3 regions of the Pandoraea commovens genome follow, and region 3 is predicted to be linked to each of the others. Evidence: predicted binding sites of a transcription regulator. Region 3 holds the regulator's gene; each other region holds the start of a gene.

Region 1 (6,210 bases), 2.8 Mb from region 3:
CCCCGGCCATCGCCGAGGCGCGGGACAGACTTAACGCTTGTCGATCGACACGAACTGCTGATCTTCCGGACCGGTGTAGTTAGCGCTCGGGCGAATGATCTTGTTGTCGATGCGCTGCTCGATGATGTGCGCACTCCAGCCCGACGTACGCGCAATCACGAACAACGGCGTGAACATCGCGGTCGGCACGCCCATCATGTGGTAGCTCACGGCGCTGAACCAGTCGAGGTTCGGGAACATCTTCTTGACGTCCCACATCACCGATTCCAGACGCTCGGCAATGTCGTACATCGCCGTGTTCTGCTGTTCTTTCGACAACTCGTGCGCGACTTCCTTGATGACCTTGTTGCGCGGATCGCTCACGGTGTAGACCGGGTGACCGAAGCCGATGATCACTTCCTTGTTCTCAACACGCTGACGAATGTCGGCTTCGGCTTCGTCCGGCGAGTTGTAACGCTTCTGCACTTCGAACGCGACTTCGTTCGCGCCGCCGTGCTTGGGACCACGCAGCGCACCGATTGCGCCGGTAATCGCCGAGTGCATGTCCGATCCCGTGCCCGCAATCACGCGCGCGGTGAACGTCGACGCGTTGAACTCGTGCTCGGCGTACAGGATCAGCGACGTGTGCATCGCACGCACCCACTGGTCCGACGGCTTCTCGCCGTGAAGTAGATGAAGGAAGTGACCGCCGATGCTGTCGTCATCCGTTTCGACGTCGATACGCACGCCGTTCTGGCTGTAGTGATACCAGTACAGCAGCATCGAGCCGAGGCTGGCCATCAGACGGTCGGCAATGTCGCGTGCGCCCGGAATGTTGTGATCGTCCTTCTCCGGCAGCACGGTGCCGAGCACCGACACGCCGGTGCGCATCACGTCCATCGGGTGTGCGGCGGCGGGCACGGCTTCAAGGGCGTCCTTCACGGCGGCGGGCAGACCGCGCAGCGCCTTGAGCTTGGCCTTGTAGCCGCGCAGTTCCGCCACGTTCGGCAGCTTCCCGTAGACCAGCAGATACGCGATTTCTTCGAATTCCGAGGTCTGCGCCAGATCCAGAATGTCGTAGCCGCGATAGTGCAGATCGTTGCCCGAACGCCCCACGGTACACAGTGCCGTGTTGCCTGCGGTCACACCCGACAGGGCGACGGATTTCTTCGGCTTGAAGCCGGTGGCAGTCGTCTCGCTCATGCTCTTTCCTCCAGGATCAGGGGTTCGTTATTTCTGTTGGGCGAACAGGGCGTCGAGCTTCTGTTCGTATGCGTGGTAGCCGATGCTCTCATAGAGCTCGGCGCGCGTTTGCATCGTGTCGAGCACCGCCTTTTGCGTGCCGTCGCGACGAATCGTGTGATAGACGTTTTCCGCCGCCTTGTTCATCGCGCGGAACGCCGAGAGCGGATACAGCACCAGTCCGACCTGCGCGCTCTTGAGTTCTTCCACGGTGAACAGCGGCGTCGAGCCGAACTCGGTGATGTTCGCGAGCACGGGCACCTTCACGGCATCGGAAAACTGGCGGTACATCGGCAGTTCCGTCATCGCTTCGGGGAAGATCATGTCGGCCCCCGCTTCAACGCACGCGCACGCGCGGTCGATGGCCGCCTGAAGGCCTTCGACGGCCAGCGCATCGGTGCGCGCCATGATGACGAAATTCTCGTCGGTGCGCGCGTCGACGGCCGCCTTGATGCGGTCGACCATCTCCTGCTGCGTCACGATGGCCTTGCCGGGACGGTGGCCGCAGCGCTTCGCGCCCACCTGATCTTCGATATGCATCGCCCCCGCGCCGAACTTGATCAGCGACTGCACCGTGCGCGCGATGTTGAAGGCCGACGGACCGAAGCCCGTGTCGACGTCCACCAGCAGCGGCAGGTCGCATACGTCGGTGATGCGGCGCACATCGGTGAGCACGTCGTCGAGCGTCGAGATGCCCAGATCGGGCAGGCCGAGCGAACCGGCCGCAACACCGCCGCCCGACAGATAGATCGCCTTGAAACCGGCCGCCTTGGCGAGCAGGGCGTGGTTGGCATTGATGGCACCGACAACCTGCAACGGTTGCTCGGTCTTGACGGCCTCGCGGAAGGCGGCGCCGGCCGAACGAATGGTTTGCGTCACTTGAATCCCTCGGTCGTGTCTTGCGCGCCGGATGAACGGAATGCCACCGGATCGCACGTGGGTTGAGTAGCAAGGCTTTTGAATAGCAATGGCCGTGCCAGCAGGTCGTGCGCTCGCGCATCGCCAATCCCTTCGCCGCGCTAACGCATTCATTTATCGACGGAAATTCTTCGCCTGCATGACGTTTACGTCAAGGTAAATGTCACTTAAGGGTGGATGCGGCGGCCGCATTTCGTTTCAATTTGAAACGCAAAATGAAACGTATAGTCGCAACATGCTACGATTCAACTCAAATCCCCTGCTGCCAACCGCTATGCCGAATTCGATACCCGCCGAGATGCCGTCCCGTCTGCCCGCGACCGCTGCAGGCGTGGCGCGAGCGCCCACGGTCCCCGCGATGCGAAAGCCGGTGATCTGGGCCGTCGGCATCAGCAAGCTTGGCGAGCTGTATCGCGATATCGTGCCGGACTACGCTGCGCAGGCCGACGTTCACATCGTCGACAAGGGGTACGAAGCCGTGATCGAAGCGCTGGAGCGCTTGCCCGCCGGGAGCGTCGACGGCATTGTCGCGGCCGGATCGAACGGCGACTTTCTGCGCGAACGGCTTGCGTTGCCTGTGGTGCTGGTCAAAGTCACCGGCTCGGACGTCATGCACGCACTGGCCCGCGCGCGACGCGCCCTGCCCGCGTCGTCTCCCGACTCGCGCATCGCGCTCGTGTCCTACGCACGCCCCGCAGCCGAGTTCGAGCGCTTCAAGAGCGCCTTTCACCTCGACATCTCTCAGCACACTTATGTCGACGCCCAGAACGCCGAAGACCTCGTGCACCGGTTGCGCGACGACGGCATGGCAGTCATCGTTGGGCCGGGTCTCGTCACGCAACTGACGGAGCGCGCCGGCCTCACGGGCATCTTTCTCTACTCGCAGGATTCGGTGCGCGCAGCGTTCGACACGGCACTGGAGGTGGCGCGTCTCGGGCGCATCGAAGCGCAACGGCGCGAACGTCTCGATACGGTGTTGCGGCATCTGCACGAAGGCGTGGCCGCCGTCGATCTGAACGGACGCATCGAAGCGATCAACGCGTCGATGGCCGGGATTCTCGGCGTCACGGTGGCGGACGCCGTCGGGCGAACGCTCGACGCTATCGCGCCAGCGCTCGACATCGCCCGCACACTGGAGAGCGCGAGCGCCGAGTTGGAAGCGATCGTCTCGATGGCGGGCAAGACGTGGGTGATCAACCGCATTCCCTTGCTGGATCAAGGCACGCTCACGGGTGCGCTCGTGACGTGTCAGGACTCGCAGTCGTTCGCCCGTGTGGATCGTTCGTTGCGCTCACGGCATCGTCCGCGGCATCTCGTGGCGCGCTACCGGCTCGACGATCTGATCGGCGATTCGGCGGCAATGACGCAAGTCCGCGCACTCGCGCGCCGATATGCGCAGACCGACTCGACGGTACTCGTGCATGGCGAGAGCGGCACGGGCAAGGAATTGCTCGCACAGGGGATTCACAACGCGAGCCGCCGCCGCGACTATCCGTTCGTCGCCATCAACTGCGCCGCGTTTCCGGAGACGCTGCTCGAGAGCGAGTTGTTCGGGTATGAAGATGGCGCGTTCTCGGGTGCGCGACGCGGTGGCAAGGCCGGTTTGTTCGAAACAGCGCACAACGGCACGATCTTTCTCGATGAAATCGGCGAGATGCCGATGCCGCTGCAAACTCGGCTGCTGCGCGTGTTGCAGGAGCGCGAAGTCCTGCGCCTTGGCGCGAACGAACCGGTGCCGTGCGACGTGCGCGTGGTCGCCGCCACGCACCGCGATCTTCGTCAGCAAGTCGCGGCCGGATTGTTTCGCGAAGACCTTTACTACCGTCTGAACATCCTGCGCATGGTGCTGCCCGCGTTGCGCGAACGCATGGACGACCTGCCGCGCCTCACGCCGTTGTTCCTGGAACGTGCGCTAGCCCGTGCGGGTGCGCGCATGAGCGTCGATGCCTTGCAGGCGTCGCTATTGCCGCTGCTTGCGAGCTATCGCTGGCCGGGGAACGTTCGGGAGCTGGAGAATTTGCTGGAGCGCATCGCGGTCGTCTGCGCCGATGTGGTCGATGCCCGCGAAATCAGCCGTGCGCGATTGATCGAGATTGCCCCGGAACTTGGCACGACGCCGTCACCGCCCGCGTTCGACGTTTCAAAAACGAACGGTGGCCGGATAAAAGATGTGACGAGTGTTGCAACCGTCGATGCACCCGACGCCCCCATGACCGGACGCGAGCGCCGTGCCGCCGAGGAGCTGGCACGCATTCACTCGACGCTGGCCGCATGCGGCGGCGATCGCAATGCCGCGTGCGAAGCACTCGGCATCAGCCGCTCGACGCTCTGGCGCAAACTTCGCGCCGGGTAACGGGCATCGGGCATCGGCGATGCCCCCGGCGCGAACACTTCAGTGCTGAGCTCAGTGCTGATGACGGATACGGTCCCACATCTCGTGCCAGTCCAGACGCTTGTGCGCGGCAGGCTCATCGTGATGCGTGACCCAGAAGTGGTCGACCAGCATGCCGATGGCGAAGCCGACGAGCAGCGCTACCAGCATCATCGAGACATTGATCATGGACATGGCGGCCTCCCGTCGAAAGGAATCACGCTTCCATTCTAGTCAAACGCCACCATGCCAGCGATGCAAAATCTCAGGCTTGCGGACGTAAAAAAACCGGGGTCGAAACCCCGGTTTTTCATTTGACGCGAGCCGCTACCAAGCGATGCGCAAGATGCGCATCCCACGGCATTTCAATGCTTACCACGTCGCAATCAGTGCGCCCTTGAATTGCGTGTCGATGAATTGCTTCACTTCGTCCGAATGGTAGGCGTCGACCAGTTGCTTGACCCACGGCTTGTTCAGGTCTTGCGTGCGCACGGCGATCAGGTTGGCGTACGGGCCCTTCAGGTCTTCGATAGCGATGGCATCACGCTTGGGCACCAGTCCGGCCTGTGCGGCGAAGTTCGTGTTGATCGACGCAGCGTCCAGATCCGGCAACGCGCGCGGCAGTTGTGCGGCTTCCAGTTCGCGGATCTTGAACTTCTTCGGGTTCTCGATATCGAGCGGCGTGATGTTCTTGCCATCCAGCCCCGGCTTCACCTTGATCAGACCTTCCTTGGCGAGCAAACGCAGCGCGCGGCTACCGTTCGACGGATCGTTCTGGATACCGATTTGCGCGCCGTTCGGCAGATCCTTGAGCGACTTGTACTTCTTCGAATAGAAGCCCAGCGGCGAAACGTAGGTGAGGCCAGCCGTCGTGATCTTGTAGCCACGATCCTTGACCTGACTATCGAGGAACGGCTTGTGCTGGAAGCCGTTGGCGTCCAGGTCGCCAGCGTCGAGCGCGGCGTTCGGCTGTGCATAGTCACTGAATTCGACGATCTTGATGAACAGGCCACGCTTTTCGGCCACCTTTTTCACCACTTCGAAGATCTGCGCGTCCGAGCCGGCCATCGTGCCGACCTTGAGGGGCTTGTCGGCCGTCTGGGCCGAGGCGCCGAGAGAGGCCAGCGCAAACGTTGCGCCGAGGAACGCATTGATCAGTTGACGGGACAGCATGTGCGAATTCTCCTTGTGCTTATGTGATCCGACGCCTGTTGGGCATCTGTGCGAGGGGGAGCGGGCCTGTTGAGCCAGCAACGGTCACGCGCGACGCAGGCATACCAGCCATATAGCGGCATGGCCATGTCGGGCGACCCAGACCCCGGATGCTGCCACAACTGCGGGTTTACACGAAATACATAATCGGCATTTCGATATCCCCCCGAGCGCATCGATAGACGGCGTCCATCAAAAAAACGCCCCCTCGGATCACCGAAGGGGCGCTTCGCCGGGAGAACAGCCTGATCACGGGCCGGGGGGGTGGCACGGCTGGCGGCAATGCCGTCAGCCGGTCGCGTCAGGAACCGACGAACAACCTGCGAGACTCGCTACACCATCAAGACCAACCGATGCGAGGGCCAGTGCCTGCACGCGCTGTGCCGAACGCGTGCAGGCCCCACACCCACCACTAGCTCAGGGACACGGCTCCTCGCCAGCCTGGCCGTTCATCGCGCATCCGCCGCCACCACCGAAGCCGCTGGGGC
Region 2 (6,210 bases), 1.8 Mb from region 3:
TTGTTCACCGTGTAACGTCTATGCCCGGCCGCAGGTGTTACGGCCGACGGCGTGAGGGCCGCATCAGCCCAGGGGCAGCAGGATTCGAAAATCCGTCCGTCCGGGCCGGCTTTCGCATTCGATCAGACCGTCGTGGCGCTGAATAAACGATTGCGCCAGTGTGAGTCCCAGACCGCTTCCGCCCTCTCGCCCGGAGACGAGCGGATAGAAGATGCGATCTCGAATGTCGGCAGGTATGCCTGGCCCGTTGTCGATCACATGCAATTCCAATGCCAGCTTGTGCAATCGCTTGGCAATCGTGATCTTTCGCGCCACTCGCGTGCGCAATACGATGCGTGCGTCGCCGCGCGCGATCTGCTCGCGCAGCGCCTCGGCACCGTTGCGCACGATATTGAGTAGCGCTTGAATGAGTTGCTCTTTGTCGCCGCGAAAATCGGGCAGGCTGACGTCGTAGTCCCGCTCGATCGACAAGCCTTGCGGGAATTCCGCGAGTACCACCGAACGCACGCGCTCACAGACTTCGTGGATGTTCACGTCCGTGGCGATATACGGATGGCGATGCGGCTCCAGCAAGCGATCCACCAGCGTCTGAAGCCTGTCGGATTCCTTAATGATCACCTGCGTGTACTCGCGCAATTCGCGCTGATCCAGCTCGAACTCCAGCAACTGTGCCGCACCGCGAATGCCGCCGAGCGGGTTCTTGATTTCGTGCGCGAGGTTGCGGATAAGCTGCTTGTTCATCAACGCCTGATCGATGATCCGCTCTTCGCGCTCGTTCTTGAGCTTCTGCTCGTTCTCGATCAGCTCGACGATCACGAAATCGGGCGCTGCCTCGGGGGCCGCCACAATCGCGTGTGTGTGCAACGGCTCCTGCGCGGTGCGTTCCAGCACCAGATCGAGGCGTGTGGTCTGGAAGTGATTCGCGATGAGCTCCGTCATCGTCGACGACAGCACCTCGCCGTTCGTGAACACATCGTTCCACGTCATCTGCGAGAGCGAACGACGCGATAAGGCCAATAACGCTTCGGCGGCCGGGTTTGCGAAGACCACGCGCAAGGTGTGCTTTTCCAGCACGAGTAGCACGGTCGGCAACGCTTCCAGCCCCGGCAGAATGCCGGTCGCGGCAAGCTTCGCTTCCCACGGGTCGACCAGGGCATGCACCGCAGACAGGGGCGCGGGGATGCCTGCGGCGTCAGCCGTCAATTCGGCAGCAACATCGGCGGCATCAGCGGAATGCGAGGCCCGCTTCGTCTGCCCTTTCTCACCAGCGCGGACACTTTTCATCAAGGATCTAGGCGTTAGGTTCGTGGCAGGCCGCTGGCACGATGCACGTTGGCGATGCATGGCGCGCGCTGCGGATAAAAAAGGGGGACGGCCGCGGCCATCCCCCCCGTGCTTGTCGAGCATGACGGTCGGCCGCAGGCGTTCCGTCATGCCGGCGCATTGCTGCGCAGCGACCCGATTACAGCGAGTAGTACAGTTCGAACTCGAGCGGGTGCGTGGTCATGGCCACACGGCGAGCTTCGTCCGTCTTCAGCGCGATGTACGAATCGAGCATGCCGTCGGTGAACACACCGCCACGCGTCAGGAACTCGCGGTCTTCGTTCAGGTATTCCAGCGCCTGTTCGAGGCTCGAGCACACGGTCGGGATCTTTGCATCCTCTTCCGGCGGCAGGTCGTACAGGTTCTTGTCGGCAGCTTCGCCCGGGTGGATCTTGTTCTGCACGCCATCCAGACCGGCCATCAGCATGGCCGAGAAGGCCAGATACGGGTTGGCCATCGGATCCGGGAAGCGCGCTTCGATGCGGCGGCCCTTCGGGTTGGCAACGTACGGAATACGGATCGATGCCGAACGGTTACGGGCCGAGTAAGCCAGCTTCACCGGGGCTTCGAAGTGCGGCACGAGACGCTTGTACGAGTTCGTCGACGGGTTCGTGATCGCGTTCAGGGCACGGGCGTGCTTGATGATGCCGCCGATGTAGTACAGCGCGAATTCCGACAGACCGCCGTAGCCGTTGCCTGCGAACAGGTTCTGACCGTCCTTCCAGATCGACTGGTGGATGTGCATGCCCGAACCGTTGTCGCCAACGATCGGCTTCGGCATGAACGTGGCCGTCTTGCCGTAGCTATGTGCCACGTTGTGCACGACGTACTTCAGGATCTGCGTCCAGTCGGCGCGCTCGACCAGCGTCGAGAACTTCGTACCGATTTCGTTCTGGCCCTGGCCAGCGACTTCGTGGTGGTGCACTTCAACCGGCACGCCGAGTTGTTCGAGCAGCAGGCACATTTCCGAGCGCATGTCCTGGAACGTGTCGACCGGTGCGACCGGGAAGTAGCCGCCCTTCGTGCCCGGACGGTGGCCGGTGTTGCCGCCATCGAAGTCCTTCGACGAGGACCACGGGGCTTCTTCGGAGTTGATCTTCACGAAGGTGCCCGACATGTCCGTGTTCCACTGGACCGAGTCGAAAATGAAGAATTCCGGCTCCGGACCGAAGAAGGCGGTGTCGCCCAGGCCCGTGCTCTTCAGGTAGGCTTCAGCGCGCTTGGCGATGGAGCGCGGATCGCGGTCGTAGCCCTTGCCGTCGGCCGGCTCGATCACGTCGCAGGTCAGGACCAGCGTGTTTTCTTCGTAGAACGGGTCGATGTAAGCGGTGTCGGCGTCCGGCACCAGCAGCATGTCCGAGGCTTCGATGCCCTTCCAGCCAGCGATCGACGAACCGTCGAAAGCGTGGCCGCTCTCGAACTTGTCGGCGTCGAAGTGCGACACGGGCACCGAGACGTGCTGCTCTTTGCCGCGCGTGTCCGTAAAGCGGAAGTCGACGAACTTGACGTCTTCTTCCTTAACCAGGTTCATCACATCTGCCACAGATTTGCTCATGCTATCTCCCGAAAGATTCAATCTGGCGCTGCTGGCGCTCATCGCCCGCGTCGCCGCACCCTCTTAACGAACTCCGTGTTCGGATTCGCCAGTGATAAGCAGGAAGCGTGCCAGCGTATCGCTTCACTGTCGTGCCTCACCCTCGCCCACTGATTTCTAAGGAAATATTCGATGCTGGTGCGTCCAGCGCCGAATTCCCGCTCGCGGGCTTCAATTCTCCATTTCGGTGCGTGTCGCACCAAAATATCACTAAATTGGTGCATTTTCCGATTATGCACCTTTTCGGTGCCAACATGCCGCGTCACTGACCCGAAGTTGTGCGCCATATTGCACCGTCGTCGGGCGCGGTGGATTCGGTCCACAAAATATCCAGACGACTCCCAATGCTGCTCGATGTCACTTAAAGCGCATCTTTGCATGTGCTGCACGCTAGAATGAAGGACAACCATCGACTAACGAGATCACAGCAATATGACAAGCGCAAAAGCCATTCTCGACCAAGCAACGCAGCGTCGCGCCACGGGTCAGCTCGCCTACGCAGGCGCAGTCACGCCGGAAGAAGCGCTGGCATTGCTCAACGCTGACGCCAACGTTCGTCTGATCGACGTGCGCACGCGCGCTGAACTCGATTGGGTCGGCCGCCCGCAGGTGCCGGACGGGCAGTACGCCAACGTCGAATGGGTGCGCTATCCCGGTGGCGTGCCCAACGAACACTTCCTCGAACAACTGACGTCGCAGACGACGGACAAGACGACGCCGTTGCTGTTCCTGTGCCGCAGCGCCGCACGCTCGAAGGCCGCCGCGAAAGTCGCATACGAAGCCGGCTTCACGCAATCGTTCGACATCCTCGAAGGCTTCGAAGGCGACAAGGACGGCAACGGTCACCGCAAGAATGTAAGCGGCTGGTGCTTCCGCGGCCTGCCCTGGCTCGGCGCATGACATCCGCGACACCGGATTGCCGGTCACGGCCGCAGGGCTGCGATGGCGATGGCGATGGCGACAGATGACAGGACGACAACGACTGCGCACCGACGACGTATCGACACACACCGAACCACATCAACGCGAGGAGACGCCGAGATGGACTGGACTCACTTGCTGACTTTCGCGCTCGCCCTGTTCGTGGGCGCGGGCACACCGGGCCCCGGCATTGCGGCCATCGTCGCGCGCGTCCTCGGTCGCGGCACGCAAGGCGCGATTGCCTTTACCGCAGGCGTCGCGATTGGCGATGTCGTCTGGCTCACGCTCGCCGTGCTCGGCGTGGCGGCACTGGCGCATACGTTCTCCGGCGTGTTCCTCGCGATCAAGTACGCCGGTGCGGCTTACCTTCTGTATCTCGCCTGGAAGATGTGGCACGCTCCGGCCATCGCGCCGACGGAGCCATTGGCCGCCGCACCGCGCGAGAAGTCCTGGCGTCTGTTTCTGGGCGGTCTGTCGGTCACCATGGGCAACCCGAAGGTCGTTGTGTTCTATTTCGCACTGCTGCCCAACTTGCTCGATCTGCAACGCGTGACGGCACTCGGTTACATCGAAGTCGTCGGCGTCACACTGACGGTGCTCGCCATTGTGTTCGGAAGCTACATCGCGCTGGCGTCCCGCGCACGGCGACTGCTCAGCTCGGCACGTGCCGTGAAACGTCTGAATCGCGCGACGGGCACGGTAATGGCCGGTGCGGCCGTTGCCATCGCGACACGCTGAACGCAGCCGAAACATCTCCGCATCGTCGCCACATGAGAAACGCCACCTTCGGGTGGCGTTTTCATTAATGCCGTTCCAACAACCATCTCTCATCGGGCGAGAACGCACATCGGATTGTTGCGGTTCGCGTAATGATTCATTCGCTTAATTGCCGTTTTTCCTTGATAGCCGGAGGCTTAGACTGGCTTCACCGGTCGCGCACAACGCATACCGCGTCCTACCAAAAGACGCTCGGTACCGATGCATTGCGCGCCCCCGCAACACAGAAGAACAGGAATTAACGTCATGAATCGCATCCTCAATCGCAAGCTCATTGCATCGGCACTGATCTCGGCCACGATGGCCACTGCAACAGGTTCCGTTTTCGCACAATCGCATCTGTCGAGCGACGCTTACCCCGACGGCTCGCCGTTCGGTTGGGTGCCCCAAACGTCTCAGCTCACCCGCGCACAGGTGCGTGAGGAACTGATCGACGCGCGCGCCAAGGGCCTGATTCCGCAGAACGACTACGACTACCCGGCGTTCAACACGATGAACAACGCCAACGTGCCGGGCAAGACGCGCGCACAGGTGTACGACGAACTCGTGCGTGCACGCCAGAACGGCGAGATGAAGTACTCGAATCCGTAAGCGACGAACCGGCCCTCGTCAGTCACGCCTCCCTCGGGCGGCGTGACTGACGCACGCAGGCCGGACGGCATCTTCAGCCTGCGTTGCGTCACCTTATTGCATCACCTGATTAGGTCTTAGTCCCGCCGACAGGCGCGCGCCCCCGCCCAACGACGTTTTGCCGGGCTATCCGTGGTGCGTCGGTCCAGTGCTTCCCCTCTGGCCCGGCAGTCACACACGGCTTCCCACGGGCGCATCTCCTGTCGCCATGCGTTCCCCGTAATCGCATGGGACTTTCGCCCGCGCTCCCGCCCTGGAGCGTGGGCTTTTTTAATGGACGCGTTGGTGGACGGCAGTGGACTGCGCAGGCTGCGTGCTACCATGCAGCCGTTTCAATTTGCATAGACAGGATCATCCGGTGAGTGACATCCAACTAGATATCGAGTGGACCGAGCGCGCAGCGAAGAAGGCCGAACGACTCGTTCCCAAGGACACCCCGCTCGGGTTGCCGCCGCTCGAATGCCTGCCGCAGGAAGGTGACGTGATGTTCCTCGGCAAGGGCGACAAGAAGCAACCGTTCGTTGTGGTGGAACGTCAGTACCACCACGAAGGCGAAGACGCCTGGACGATCATCCTGATCCTGGATCTTCCGGAATAACGACGACGTCCCCTGAGGGGCATGCATGACGTTCGAAGCATCGGCAGCCGAAACGCCTGCCGCTGATTTGGACGGATCGCAGACCTGTCCGGAAAGCTCGGCGCGGCCACTGGGGAAACCCCGGTTGTCGCGCCGCTTTGCTTGAGGGAAGCCGTTTTCTATACTTGAGACGCGACTTACCTCGTGCATCGCCTGGTGGCGACAGGGAGATCCAATATGATCGCGCCCCACCTTTCCAATGCCCAACTGGTCTGCATGTTTGCGATCGCGGTATTCGGCGCGATCGTTGTCGGCGCAATGCCGTGCAAAGGGACCATTCGAATGTGCTGGCGATCGCTGCTCGTGGTCGTGGGCGCGGTGCTCGCGG
Region 3 (6,210 bases):
TCACTGCGACCCGCCACTGTATCGCTGCGTGCGCTTCGCGCGCTGGCCGCCGCCTTCGCCGTTCTTGGCGCACTGGCTGCACCGCTGGCCCACGCCGAACGCGCCGACCGCGACAAGCCGCTCAATATCGAGTCGGACCACATGAGCTATGACGACCTCAAGCAGGTCAACATCTTCACCGGCAACGTGACGATGACCAAGGGGACGATTCTCCTGAAGGCCGATCGCGTCGAAGTGACTCAGGATCCGGAGGGCTATCAGTACGCCACCGCTTACTACAAGCCGGGCGGCCCGCTCGCCTACATGCGTCAGAAACGCGACGGCATGGATGAGTACATCGACGGCTGGGGCCAGACCATCTATTACAACGGCAAGACCGAAGTCGCGACGCTCACCACGCAGGCCACGCTCAAGCGCCTGGCCGGTGGCACCAAGGTGCTCGACGAGATTCACGGCAGCGTGATCACGTACGACACCTACAATGAGGTCTACACCGCCAACAGCGGCGCCGATCAGGTCAACCCCAACAATCCGAACGGTCGCGTGCGCGCCACGCTCGCACCGCGCAACGCCACGGGCGCGCAGGCGCAGGCACCGGGCGCTGCCAGCAAGCCGGCCACCGCGCCCAAGGGCGACCTGCCGCCGCTGTCGCCTTCCAAGAACATCGGGAATCCGCGTGAGTAATTCTGCCAATAGCAACGCCTCGACCATCAACCCGGGCAACGCCCCGGTGGGCAAGCCCAGCGCGCTCGTCGTGCGCTCGCTCAAGAAGCAGTACGGCGCGCGTACCGTCGTCAAGGACGTGTCGCTCGACGTGAAGAGCGGCGAGGTCGTGGGTCTGCTTGGCCCGAACGGCGCGGGCAAGACAACCTCGTTCTACATGATCGTGGGACTGGTGCCTGCCGACGATGGCGAAATCCAGCTCGACGGCAACCTCATCAGCGAACTGCCGATCCACGAGCGCGCCCGCATGGGCGTCTCGTATCTGCCGCAGGAAGCGTCGGTGTTCCGCAAGCTCACGGTCGAAGACAACATTCGCGCCGTGCTCGAATTGCAGGTCGATGCACAGGGCAAACCCCTCAAGCGCGACGAAATCGAACGCCGCATCGAAGCCCTGCTCGACGAGCTTCAAGTGGGCCATCTGCGCGAAAATCCGGCGATGTCGCTCTCGGGTGGCGAGCGTCGTCGCGTGGAAATCGCACGCGCCCTGGCCACACAGCCGCGTTTTATTTTGCTCGACGAACCGTTCGCGGGCGTCGACCCGATCGCCGTGCTGGAAATTCAGCGGATCGTGCGCTTTCTCAAGGACCGAGGCATCGGTGTCCTGATTACCGACCACAACGTGCGCGAGACGCTGGGTATCTGCGATCACGCGTACATCATCAGCGAAGGCTCGGTGCTCGCCGCCGGCACGCCTGACCAGATCGTTGCCGACGAAAGCGTGCGTCGCGTCTATCTGGGCGAAAATTTCCGGATGTAAAGCAGATTTTTCGCATGTAAACCCTGCCTCCGATAGGAGTCAGGGACGGTTCCGTTGGCGTGACAAAGCCTCTACAATGAAGGCGAGACCGCTATGAAACCGACTCTTCAACTCCGCACCTCGCAGCACCTGACCCTCACGCCGCAGTTGCAGCAATCGATCCGGTTGTTGCAACTGTCGACGCTCGAACTCCAACAGGAAGTCGAGCACGCGCTCACCCAGAACCCGATGCTCGAACGCGAGGACGATTGGCTCGCCGGTTCGGTACGTGTGGGCACAGACGGGTCGCTGCGCAACGAGCGGAGTTCGTCGTCCAGCAGTTCGAACGACAACGGCCACGAGTCCGCCAACGGCCACGACGAAGCGCGCGAACTCGATGGCGAGGCCCGCTTCGACGACAACGCGTCGGACAATGGCAGCGACTGGAGCCTGAACGACTTCGCCCGCTCCGGCAGCGCATCGGACGACGACGACAATGCGCGTCCGCAACTGCATGTCGACCACCCCAATCTCCGCGAACATCTGCTGGCCCAGCTGCGCCTGACCAAGGCGAGTCCGCGCGACCGCGCGCTGGTGGAATTCCTGATCGAATCGCTGGACGAAGACGGCTACCTCGGTAGCCTGCTCGACGAGATTCAGGCCGAAATGCCCGAAGAGCTGGCGCTCGAAACGGAAGAAATCAACGCGGCGCTGGCGCTGCTGCAAAGCTTCGATCCGGCGGGCGTGGGTGCCCGCAGTCCGGCCGAGTGCCTGCGTCTACAGCTCCAGCGACTACCCGCAAGCGGTGTGCGCACCCTGTCGCTGCGCATCGTCACCGATCACCTGGAACTGCTGGCCGCGCGCGATTACACGCGTCTGCGCCGCCTGCTGGGTGTCGGCGAAGACGGTCTGCGCGCCGCGCATCAGCTGATTCGCTCGCTGGACCCCTTCCCGGGCTCGGCTTACGGCTCGCCTCAGGCCGACTACGTCGTGCCGGACGTGCTGGTACGCAAGCAAGGGAGCGGCTGGACGGCGGAGCTGAATCCGGAAGTGATGCCGCGTCTGCGCATCAACGAGATGTATGCGCGCATTCTCCGAAATAACCGGAACGATCCGGGAACCGGCAACCTCCAACAGCAGTTGCAGGAAGCGCGCTGGCTGATCAAGAACATCCAGCAACGCTTCGACACGATCCTGCGGGTGGCGCAGGCGATTGTCGAGCGTCAAAAGAACTTCTTCACGCATGGCGAAATCGGCATGCGGCCCTTGGTTTTACGCGAGATTGCTGATACGCTGGGTTTACATGAATCCACGATTTCACGGGTGACGACGAGTAAGTACATGCTCACTCCATTTGGAACCTTCGAGCTTAAGTACTTCTTCGGATCACACGTGGCAACGGAAGCCGGAGGCGCTGCGTCATCGACCGCCATCCGCGCACTCATCAAGCAACTCATAGGAGCTGAAGACCCGCAGAGCCCCCTTTCCGATAGCCGTATCGCGGAACTGCTGGCAGAGCAAGGTTTTGTGGTGGCGCGGCGCACTGTCGCGAAGTACCGCGAGGCCATGCGAATCCCCGCAGTGAACTTGCGCAAATCTTTGTAGGACAGTCCTGGTGCGCCATGTTGGCCGCTGGGGCATAACGCCGCAGTGCGACATTGCGTCACGTCAATGGCTCGCACCCTCGCTAGCCAGCGTCAACGTTGACGCGGCCTGCACTTCGGCATTTCAGCAAGGAGAGCAGCTATGAATCTGAAGATCAGTGGACACCATCTCGAACTCACGCCTTCGCTGCGCGAATTTGTCGTCAACAAGCTTAACCGCGTGTTGAATCATTTCGACCAGCTAATCGGCGCCGAGGTGATCCTCTCTGTCGACAAGACCAAGGAGAAGAGCGGACGCCAGATCGCGAGCGTCACGGTGTTTCTCAAGGGCAAAGAAATTTTCGTCGAGAAGTGTGACGAGAATATGTATGCCGCCATCGACAAGCTGATCGACATGCTCGACCGCAAGGTAATGCAGTACAAGGACAAGGTTCAGGATCACGGTCGCGAGGCCATCAAGCACCACGAACTTCCTCCTGAGGCGGAACCGCTGCAATAGCATCTTCAGGCGTGGTAATCGCATTGGCTGATACCGACGAAAACCCGCAAGGAACCACCCGAGCGCATATCCGTCTGTTGTAAGTCTGGCATCACCCACCGCGGGGCCGTTGAACGGCCCCTTTTGTATGGTTCGCCCCACTTCCGTGACTTGCCGCGAGCGCGGCGGCGAGTGGTCTATAATGCGAGGTCAATCGGGGGTTGGAGGGCGACTAAGCGTTCGCCCGCATTACAAGATGAACCGTTTAGCCAAACTCATACTCGAGTCCAACATCCTGCTTGGACTGTCCGTTACCAGCAAGAAGCGCCTGTTCGAACAGGTCGGCCTCCTCTTCGAGAACAATGCCGGGCTTTCTCGCGCTGTGGTAACCGACAATCTCTTCGCCCGTGAGCGTCTCGGCTCGACGGGTCTTGGAGAAGGCGTGGCGATTCCGCATGGACGCATTAAAGGCCTGAAGGTCCCAGCCGCCGCGTTCATCCGCCTGGAAGAGGCCATTCCGTTCGAAGCGCCCGACGGTCAGCCGGTTTCCCTCCTGTTTGTGTTGCTCGTGCCCGAGCAGGCGACGCAGCAGCACCTCGAAATCCTGTCCGAAATTGCCCAGTTGCTCTCGGACCCCGAGATGCGCAGTATCCTGATCAACGCGCCTAGCGCCAAAGATGTCCACACCGCGCTGACGAACTGGAAGCCCTGAGTCGTCCCGAGTCGTCTGCGCACCGGTACGAATCGCCGCGAACACACACGAATTCCGTAGCTCCCACACCCAACCGAACGAGGCGACGCGGTGGAACTGACCGGCATCAACGCGCAAAGCATTTTCGACGACAACGCCGCGACGTTGCGTCTGTCGTGGCTCACGGGCCATGAAGGTTGGGAGCGCGGCTTTACGCCGGAGAGCGTGGCTACGGCCACCTCCAGCGCCGACCTCGTGGGCCACCTGAACCTCATCCACCCGAACCGGATTCAGGTGCTCGGCGAAGCGGAGCTACGCTACTACCAGCGTCTTACGGACGAAAACCGCAAGCGTCACATGGGTGAAGTCATCGCGCTGGAACCGCCGTTCCTCGTGGTGGCAGACGGCCTTGAAGCGCCGCCCGATCTGGTGCTGCGCTGTACACGCTCCTCCACCCCGCTGTTCACCACGCCGCTGTCGACGGCCTCCGTCATCGACAGCCTGCGTCTGTACATTTCTCGCGTTTTCGCGCCGCGTTGCACGATGCACGGCGTTTTCATCGACATTCTGGGCATGGGCGTGCTGCTCACCGGCGACTCCGGTCTCGGCAAAAGCGAACTCGGTCTGGAACTGATCAGCCGTGGACACGGCCTGGTGGCGGACGATGCGGTCGATTTCGTGCGTCTCGGGCCGGATTTCGTCGAAGGCCGCTGCCCGCCGCTGCTGCAAAACCTGCTGGAAGTGCGCGGTCTCGGTCTGCTCGACATCAAGACCATCTTCGGTGAGACGGCTGTGCGCCGGAAGATGAAGCTCAAGCTGATCGTGCAACTGGTGCGCCGTCCCGATGGCGAATTCCAGCGCCTGCCGCTCGAAGCGCAGACGGTCGACGTGCTGGGCCTGCCGATCAACAAGGTGATTCTGCAAGTGGCCGCCGGGCGAAACCTCGCCGTGCTGGTCGAAGCGGCCGTGCGAAACACGATTCTGCAACTGCGCGGGATCGATACGCTCAAGGACTTCATGGAGCGTCAGCGCCAGGCCATGCAGGACCCGGACGGCATGCAGGGCAAATTGCTCTGAGCGTTCGCGATTCGGCGGCCCGAATCCACCGAGTCCGCCGAATCCGCCGAAACCTTCCGGGTATACCGCTATTTTTGCGTTTTTCTGTCAACGCCGCGCGATTGCGGCGCGTTTTCTAACATGTTGTAATCGCAACGCGGTTCATCCCCGTGCCCGCGCGTCACGACCTTTTGGAGAGACGATCATGAAAAAAGCACTCGCTGCACTGCTTCTGGTATCCCCGCTGCTCGCATCGCCCGTGTTCGCTCAAACGGCCGCCGCCCCGGCATCTGCCCCCAAAGCGACCAACGCCCAACAAGACAAGATGAAGGCTTGCAACTCGCAAGCGACCGGCAAGAAGGGTGACGACCGCAAGGCCTTCATGAAGCAGTGTCTGTCCGCTGGCGGGGCCGCACCGGCCGCCAAGCAGACGCAGCAGGAAAAGATGAAGACCTGCAATACGCAAGCGAGCGGCAAGAAGGGCGACGATCGCAAGGCGTTCATGAAGCAGTGCCTGTCGAACGCTCCGGCGGCCTAAGTTTTACGCCTGACGAGCCTGACGGCGCCCCATGCGGGCGCCGTTTTCGCTTGCAGAACGGGGATTCTCGAAAACGCAGCGAAAACGGTAGAAACTCCCTAGTTTTTGCCTACGCGACACCCGTACGACACAATCGCTTACCATGATGGTTGTATTCGGGAAATGTCATGAAGATCGTACTGATTACCGGCGTCTCCGGTTCGGGCAAATCGCTCGCCCTGAACGTCCTCGAGGATGCGGGTTACTACTGCGTCGACAATCTGCCGTCGCGCTTTTTGCCTGAACTCGCCGTCTACCTCGGAACACAACACTACACGCGCCTCGCGGTCGCCATCGACGCGCGCAGCGGCGGCTCGCTCGCCGATCTGCCGCCGATCATTGGCG

What was found. Region 3 encodes sigma-54, which starts transcription at its own class of promoters, with help from an activator protein. Its sites were predicted from a motif close to TGGCANGNAANCTGCTTT; they were not measured.
Region 1: a site for sigma-54 is predicted at 2,183-2,200, ahead of prpB (methylisocitrate lyase). Genes of this name have one in related genera too.
Region 2: a site for sigma-54 is predicted at 2,974-2,991, ahead of glnA (type I glutamate--ammonia ligase). Genes of this name have one in related genera too.

What each region holds. Positions count from the first base shown of each region.
Region 1 is NZ_CP102780.1:3,824,378-3,830,587, forward strand. Features, by position in the region: gene prpC (bifunctional 2-methylcitrate synthase/citrate synthase) at 31-1,182, opposite strand; gene prpB (methylisocitrate lyase) at 1,210-2,100, opposite strand; gene prpR (propionate catabolism operon regulatory protein PrpR) at 2,438-4,492, shown strand; gene NTU39_RS17350 (hypothetical protein) at 4,544-4,705, opposite strand; gene NTU39_RS17355 (MetQ/NlpA family ABC transporter substrate-binding protein) at 4,883-5,683, opposite strand; gene NTU39_RS17360 (hypothetical protein) at 6,140-6,210, opposite strand, start outside.
Region 2 is NZ_CP102780.1:2,432,099-2,438,308, reverse strand. Features, by position in the region: gene ntrC (nitrogen regulation protein NR(I)) at 1-1, opposite strand, end outside; gene glnL (nitrogen regulation protein NR(II)) at 64-1,284, opposite strand; gene glnA (type I glutamate--ammonia ligase) at 1,463-2,878, opposite strand; gene NTU39_RS11395 (rhodanese-like domain-containing protein) at 3,350-3,817, shown strand; gene NTU39_RS11390 (LysE family translocator) at 3,959-4,576, shown strand; gene NTU39_RS11385 (DUF4148 domain-containing protein) at 4,862-5,206, shown strand; gene NTU39_RS11380 (hypothetical protein) at 5,604-5,843, shown strand; gene NTU39_RS11375 (hypothetical protein) at 6,060-6,210, shown strand, end outside.
Region 3 is NZ_CP102780.1:619,902-626,111, reverse strand. Features, by position in the region: gene lptA (lipopolysaccharide transport periplasmic protein LptA) at 1-684, shown strand, start outside; gene lptB (LPS export ABC transporter ATP-binding protein) at 710-1,480, shown strand; gene NTU39_RS03285 (RNA polymerase factor sigma-54) at 1,574-3,064, shown strand; gene hpf (ribosome hibernation-promoting factor, HPF/YfiA family) at 3,206-3,562, shown strand; gene ptsN (PTS IIA-like nitrogen regulatory protein PtsN) at 3,798-4,253, shown strand; gene hprK (HPr(Ser) kinase/phosphatase) at 4,344-5,309, shown strand; gene NTU39_RS03265 (PsiF family protein) at 5,494-5,826, shown strand; gene rapZ (RNase adapter RapZ) at 5,994-6,210, shown strand, end outside.